Regions from separate parts of the Streptomyces sp. NPDC005195 genome, predicted to be linked through region 2. Evidence: riboswitches for the same ligand, from Rfam matches in the RefSeq annotation. Region 2 holds a riboswitch; the other holds the start of a gene.

Region 1 (3,402 bases), on a different contig from region 2:
CCGACTTGGTCGACTCCAGCTCACCGCAGGACTCGCCCGCGGTCACCGTGTCACCGACCTCCGGAAGCTGGGCGTAGACGACATCGCCGAGCGCGTTGGCCGCGAACTCGGTGATGCCGACCGTCGAGACGCCGTCCTCGGCGACCGACAGCCACTCGTGCTCCTTGCTGTAGCGCAGCTGCTGGGGGTTGCTCATGGCCTGAATTCTCCTGTACGCGGGGGAGTGCTGATGAACGGGTACGGACGGGGTGTCCGGATGCCGGGGTGTCGTGAGACAGGGGACAGGGCGCGACGAGGCAGGTCACGTCGACGCGCCCGGGCGGACCTACTTCTGGCGCTTGTAGAACGGCAGCGCCACGACCTCGTACGGTTCGTGACTGCCCCGGATGTCCACGCCGACGCCGGCGGTGCCCGGTGCGGCGTGCGCGGCGTCGACGTAGGCCATGGCGATCGGCCGGCCCAGCGTCGGGGAGGGGGCGCCGGAGGTGACCTCACCGACGACCGCGCCGCCCGCGACGACGGCGAACCCGGCGCGCGGGACGCGCCGGCCCTCGGCGACGAGCCCGACGAGCACCCGCGGCGGGTTCGCGGCGGCGCGTTCGGCGGCTGCCTCCAGGGCCTCGCGGCCCACGAAGTCGCCCTCCTTCTCGAACTTCACGACCCGCCCGAGCCCCGCGTCGAACGGGGTGAGCGAGGTGGTCAGCTCGTGGCCGTACAGCGGCATGCCCGCCTCCAGGCGCAGCGTGTCGCGGCAGGACAGACCGCACGGGGCCAGCCCGGCCGGCGCACCCGCCTCGGTCAGCGCCTGCCACAGCTTCTCGGCGTCGGACGGGGCCACGAAGAGCTCGAAGCCGTCCTCGCCCGTGTAGCCGGTGCGCGCGATCAGCGCCGGGACGCCCGCGACCGTGCCCGGCAGACCCGCGTAGTACTTCAGGCCGTCGAGGTCGGCGTCGGTGAGCGACTTGAGGATCCCGGCGGACTCCGGGCCCTGGATGGCGAGCAGCGCGTACGCGTCCCGGTCGTCACGGACCCCGGCGTCGAAACCGGCGGCGCGCCCGGTCAGCGCGTCGAGGACGATCTGGGCGTTGGAGGCGTTGGCGACGACCATGTACTCGGTCTCGGCCAGCCGGTACACGATCAGGTCGTCGAGGATGCCGCCGTCGGCCCGGCAGATCATGGTGTAGCGGGCGCGGCCCACGCCGACGGAGGCGATGTTGCCGACCAGCGCGTGGTTCAGCAGCGCGGCGGCCTGCGGGCCGGTGACCGTGATCTCGCCCATGTGCGAGAGGTCGAAGAGACCGGCCCGGGTGCGGACGGCGACGTGCTCGTCGCGCTCGGAGCCGTACCGCAGGGGCATGTCCCAGCCCGCGAAGTCGGTCATCGTCGCGCCCAGCGAGCGATGCAGGGCATCGAGCGCGGTACGACGGGGTGCGTTACTGCTCATCGGTGGGGCTCCCAAGGCATGACGGCGAGGTCGTTCCTCCCCATCTGTCATCGGAACCTGAGAGGTTCATCACGACCCCGCGAACGGAGGTCACGACTTGCACCTTGGGTGGAGCCACCGGTCAGCGGCCCGCTTTTCAGATGTGCCTCGCCCGCGCGGTAACGGTGCCTGAGAGATTCAAGGGAGGGACTTGCTCCTTCGGCGTCCCAGCCGGACGTGCGTCACACGGATGTGTGCACGTCACTGGGAACTCTCCCGCGCGGATTCAAGCGGCCGGTATGCAGTTGGCGGGCACATCATTGCACGCGCCGTCCGAAGACGGCAGTCCGCATCTGTAACCGGGCTGTGGCAGTCCGAACACGGAAACGGCAAGCACCGCGCATTACCTTCTCTTTACACTCGACGGGGATGGGACTCCAGACCCAAGGGGAGGACGATCACGGTGAACAGGACCAGGGCGTACGCCACGACCTCGGCCCTCGCGCTGCCGCGGCAGCCGGGTACCGCGGCCCAGGAGGTGTGCGGCACGCTTCCGGCGGCCGTCGTGCGCGACCTCAGGGAGCGCGCCGGACACAGCCCGCACGGCCTGTACTTCGGCACGGCGGACCTCGTGGTGGTCACCGGGCTGCCGGGCAGCGGCAAGTCGACCCTGATGCGCCGCGCGGTCGCGGGCCGGCGGGTGGACTCCCAGGACACCCGCGACCGCTGGGACGGCCGGCTGGCCCGCCGGCTCCCGTACGCGGTCTACCGCCCCCTCGTCCGCCTCGCGCACTACGCGGGCCTGCGCCGCACGCTGCGTTCCGGCACCGGCGTCGTCGTGCACGACTGCGGTACCCAGGCCTGGGTGCGCCGCTGGCTCGCCCGCGAGGCCCGCCGCCGGGGCGGCACCCTCCACCTCCTGCTCCTCGACGTCACACCGGGCACGGCGCTGGAGGGCCAGCGTGAACGCGGCCGGGGCGTCTCGCGGTACGCGTTCGCGCGTCACCGTGGCGCGCTCGGCAGGCTGGTGCGCTCCGTCGAGCGGGGTGAACTGCCGGAGGGCTGCGGCTCGGCGGTGCTCCTCGACCGCGAAGCGGCGGACGTGCTGCGCCGGATCGACTTCGACGGTTGACGGGCGTGCGGAGCCGGTCGGGCGGAGGGGCGGACGGAAGCCCGCACGGGAGAACGGGACATCGTCGTACGAGAGGGTCGTAGACGCCCACTAACCTTTCCAGCCGGAACACCACAGCAGAGCAGCAGCAGAGCAGCAGAGCAGCACACCAGGACACCGGAACACCGGATCAGCGGTTCACAGCAGGCGGTAGACAGATGGACTTCCCCGACTTCCCGGCACCAGCGCACCCGCACCCCCACCCGCACGGCGGGTGGCCCGGCAACGAACTGGAGGAGGTGCTCTCCGCGTCCCTCGGGGTGCCCTCGGCGGGCGGCCGCATCGTCGAGGTCCTCGGCCGCAGCTTCGTCTGGGTGCCGCTGCCCAACGGCGGCGGTCCGCACGCGGGCCCCCTCGACCTGCCCACGCTGGAGATCGAGGGCCAGGCGTACGTGCCGGTGTTCAGCTCCGAGGAGCAGTTCCGCCAGGTCGTCGGCAGCCACCTGTCGTTCACGATCGCGCCCGCCGTCGAGTTCGCCCGCGGGCTGCCCCCGCAGGTCGGCGTCGCGATCAACCCCGGAGGTGTGGTGGGCGTACCACTGCCGCCCCTCGCGGTCGCCGAGCTGTGCCGTGCCGGGCGTACTCCGCTGGACGGTCCCGCGAGCGGCGGCCGGGTGAAACTCTCCGAACCCGACTGGCAGGACGACCCGGTGGACTTCCTGGCCGCGGCCTCGGCCGAGTTCGCGGCGACAGGGGTGGTGCTGTCCGCGCGTCGCTGCCTGGCCAGCGTCGAGGGCGACGACCCCCTGATGTTCATCGGGGTCGAACTGGCGGGATGGGAGGGCGACGCCCGGACGCTCCCGCTGGA
Region 2 (3,402 bases):
GTACGAGGCCCGCGTCTTCGGGGTCCACTCGGCGATGCCGATGGCCCAGGCGCGCAGGCTCGCGCCGAACGCCGCGTATCTCGTGCCGCGTTTCGGGCTCTACCGGGAGATCAGCGACCAGGTGATGGGGCTGCTGCGGACGCTGTCCCCCCTGGTGGAGCCGCTGAGCCTGGACGAGGCGTTCGTCGACCTGGAGGCCGGGGGGACCGCCTGGGACGACGCCTCGGCGCGGCTGGCCGGGGTGAAGCTGCGCGCGGACATCAGGGCTGTCACGGGCCTGACCGGATCCGTGGGCCTCGCGGCCTCCAAGATGCTCGCCAAGATCGCCTCCGAGCAGGCCAAACCCGACGGCCTGGTGGTCATCGAGCCGGGGACGGAGCGCGCGATGCTCGGGCCGATGCCGGTGCGGACGCTGCCGGGCGTCGGGCCCGCCACCGGGGACCATCTGCGGCGGGGCGGGATCAACACGGTCGACGAGATCGCCGAGGCGGGCGAGGACGAGCTCGTACGGCTGCTGGGCAAGGCTCACGGGCACGCGCTGTACGCGATGGCGCTGGCCCGCGACGAGCGGCCCGTGGTGGCCGAGCGGGAGACGAAGTCCGTGTCGGTGGAGGACACCTATGACGTGGACATCCATGACCGGGTGCGGGTCGGGCTCGAGGTGCAGCGGCTCGCCGACCGGTGTGTGCAGCGGCTGCGCCGGGCGGGGCTGTCGGGACGGACCATCGTGCTGAAGGTGCGCAGGTACGACTTCTCGACGCTGACCCGGTCCGAGACGCTCCGGGGGCCCACGGACGACCCCGCGGTCGTACGGGAGGCGGCCGCGCGGCTCCTGGAAGCGGTGGACACGACGGGGGGTGTACGCCTGCTGGGCGTCGGTGTCTCGGGGCTCGCCGACTACACGCAGGAGGACCTCTTCGCGCAGGCCCAGGCCACGGCGCAGGCCCAGGCCGCGGTGGAGGAGACGGCGGAGCAGGAGCACTCCGATGAGGAGGGAGCGTCGGCGGAGTCGGCGGCCGAGCAGGTGCCGGCGGCCGGGCGGCGCTGGCCCGCGGGGCACGACGTGCACCATGCCGAGCACGGGCACGGGTGGGTCCAGGGCAGCGGGCTGGGCAGGGTGACGGTGCGGTTCGAGACGCCCGACTCGGAGCCGGGGCGGGTGCGGACGTTCCGTACGGACGACGGGGCCTTGGAGCCCGCGGACCCGCTGCCGCTGGTGCGCCGAAGACCCGAGGATTCGACCGGCGTGTCCGCCGGTGCGCCCGGGAGGGCCTGAACTGGTCCGGGCAGGGCCGACAGGAAGGGCCGGCCGCGGGGAAGGGCTGGGCACCGGAGGCCGTACGGCCGGCCGGTCGGCTGGTTCGCCGTACCCCGGAAGCAGTGCTCCGCGCCTCCGAAAGGGTGTCTCAGGTCTCGTCCGTTCCCGCCAGACGGCCGAAATCGCGGTCCGGCGGGAGGGCCGGGGGCGTCACGTCGAGACCGTAGTGGTGGTAGAGCTGGAGCTCCTGCTCCGGAGAGAGGTGGCGGCCCACGCCGAAGTCGGGGGCGTCCTTGATCAGGGCGCGGTCGAACGGGATGCGCAGACTGCCCTCGACGAGTTCGCTGGGCTCCAGGGGCACGAAGGCGTCCCTGCTGAACAGGCCCGTACGTATGGCGGCCCACTCCGGTATGCCGGTCGCGTCGTCCAGATAGACCTCGTCGACCGTGCCGATCTTGGCGCCATTGCGGTCGAGCGCCTTGCGGCCGATCAGATTGCGCGGATCGATGTCGGTCTGCACGGGCCCTCCACTCGATTGCAACTCATCCGTAGGCACTACGAAAGAGCACATTCGTGACGGTGGCCACTCGAAAGCCCGTGCGTTGTTCACGCTGGTACCCTGGCAAGCGGCTGCTGACCCCGCGCGGGAGAGTCCTCCAGACACCATCGGAGGCGCCGAAGGAGCAACTCCTCCCCGGAATCTCTCAGGCTCACGTACCGCACGGACGAGGTCACTCTGGAAAGCAGGGCGGTGCCGATGGCTACCGCTCTCACCGACGGTGAAAGCCGGGTCGCAGCGAGCGGGCGGGCCGGTGAAGCTCTCAGGTCGAGATGACAGAGGGGGAGGCCGTCGGGGCACCCACGCCGTGGTGCCCCTCGAAGGTCGTGTGTGACCAGGAGGCCTCCGTAATGACCGCCCATCGCATTCCGCTCTCCGAGCTCGAGCAGGGAATCCCCTTCGAGCAGCGCCACATCGGGCCCGCCCCGGAAGCACGGGCCAAGATGCTCGCGCAGGTCGGGTACGGCTCGCTGGACGAGCTGACGGCCGCGGCCGTGCCGGACGTGATCAAGAACGCCGAGGCGCTGGAGCTCCCGGGCGCGCGCACCGAGGCCGAGGTCCTGGCCGAACTGCGCTCCCTCGCGGACCGCAACCAGGTCCTCGACCCGATGATCGGCCTCGGTTACTACGGCACCTTCACGCCGCCGGTGATCCTGCGCAACGTCATGGAGAACCCGGCCTGGTACACCGCGTACACGCCCTACCAGCCGGAGATCTCGCAGGGCCGCCTGGAGGCGCTGCTCAACTTCCAGACCGTGGTCGCCGAGCTGACCGGGCTGCCCACCTCCGGCGCCTCGCTGCTGGACGAGGGCACCGCGGCCGCCGAGGCGATGGCGCTGTCGCGGCGCATGGGCAAGAACAAGAAGGGCCTCTTCCTGATCGACGCGGACGCCCTGCCGCAGACGGTCGCCGTCATCGAGACCCGCGCCGAGCCCACCGGCGTCGAGGTCGTCGTCGCCGACCTGAGCGAGGGCATCCCGGCCGCGATCGCCGAGCGCGAGATCAACGGCGTACTCGTCCAGTACCCGGGCGCCTCCGGTGCCGTACGCGACCTCAAGCCCGTCATCGAGCAGGCGCACGAGCTCGGCGCGGTCGTCACCGTCGCGGCCGACCTGCTCGCCCTGACCCTGCTCACCTCTCCCGGCGAGCTCGGCGCCGACATCGCGGTCGGCACGACCCAGCGGTTCGGCGTCCCGATGGGCTTCGGCGGTCCGCACGCCGGATACATGGCGGTGCGTGAGAAGTTCGCGCGGAGCCTGCCCGGCCGGCTGGTCGGCGTCTCCGTCGACGCGGACGGACACAAGGCGTACCGGCTCGCCCTGCAGACGCGTGAGCAGCACATCCGCCGTGAGAAGGCGACCAGCAACATCTGCACCGCTCAGGTGCTGCTCGCCGTGATGGCGGGCATGTACGCCGTCTACCACGGGCCCGACGGACTGAGGACGATCGCTCGCCGCACCCACCGCTACGCCACGCTCCTCGCCGAGGGGCTGAGGACCGGTGGCGCCGAGGTCGTGCACGGCGCGTACTTCGACACGCTGACCGTCCGTGTGCCGGGCCGGGCCGCCGGCATCGTGACGGGCGC

The links. Region 2 has a riboswitch for glycine ahead of gcvP (aminomethyl-transferring glycine dehydrogenase). Riboswitches for the same ligand answer to the same signal wherever they lie in the genome.
Region 1: it holds a riboswitch for glycine, as region 2 does, so the genes downstream of both, gcvT (glycine cleavage system aminomethyltransferase GcvT) here and gcvP (aminomethyl-transferring glycine dehydrogenase) in region 2, are expected to answer to the same signal.

Annotation. Positions count from the first base shown of each region.
Region 1 is NZ_JBEXHZ010000001.1:167,649-171,050, reverse strand. It holds gene gcvH (glycine cleavage system protein GcvH) at 1-196, opposite strand, end outside; gene gcvT (glycine cleavage system aminomethyltransferase GcvT) at 326-1,444, opposite strand; glycine riboswitch at 1,591-1,712, opposite strand; gene ABZV34_RS00740 (AAA family ATPase) at 1,881-2,555, shown strand; gene ABZV34_RS00735 (enhanced serine sensitivity protein SseB) at 2,753-3,402, shown strand, end outside.
Region 2 is NZ_JBEXHZ010000006.1:5,857-9,258, forward strand. It holds gene ABZV34_RS09310 (DNA polymerase IV) at 1-1,276, shown strand, start outside; gene ABZV34_RS09315 (PRC-barrel domain-containing protein) at 1,407-1,778, opposite strand; glycine riboswitch at 1,893-1,988, shown strand; gene gcvP (aminomethyl-transferring glycine dehydrogenase) at 2,168-3,402, shown strand, end outside.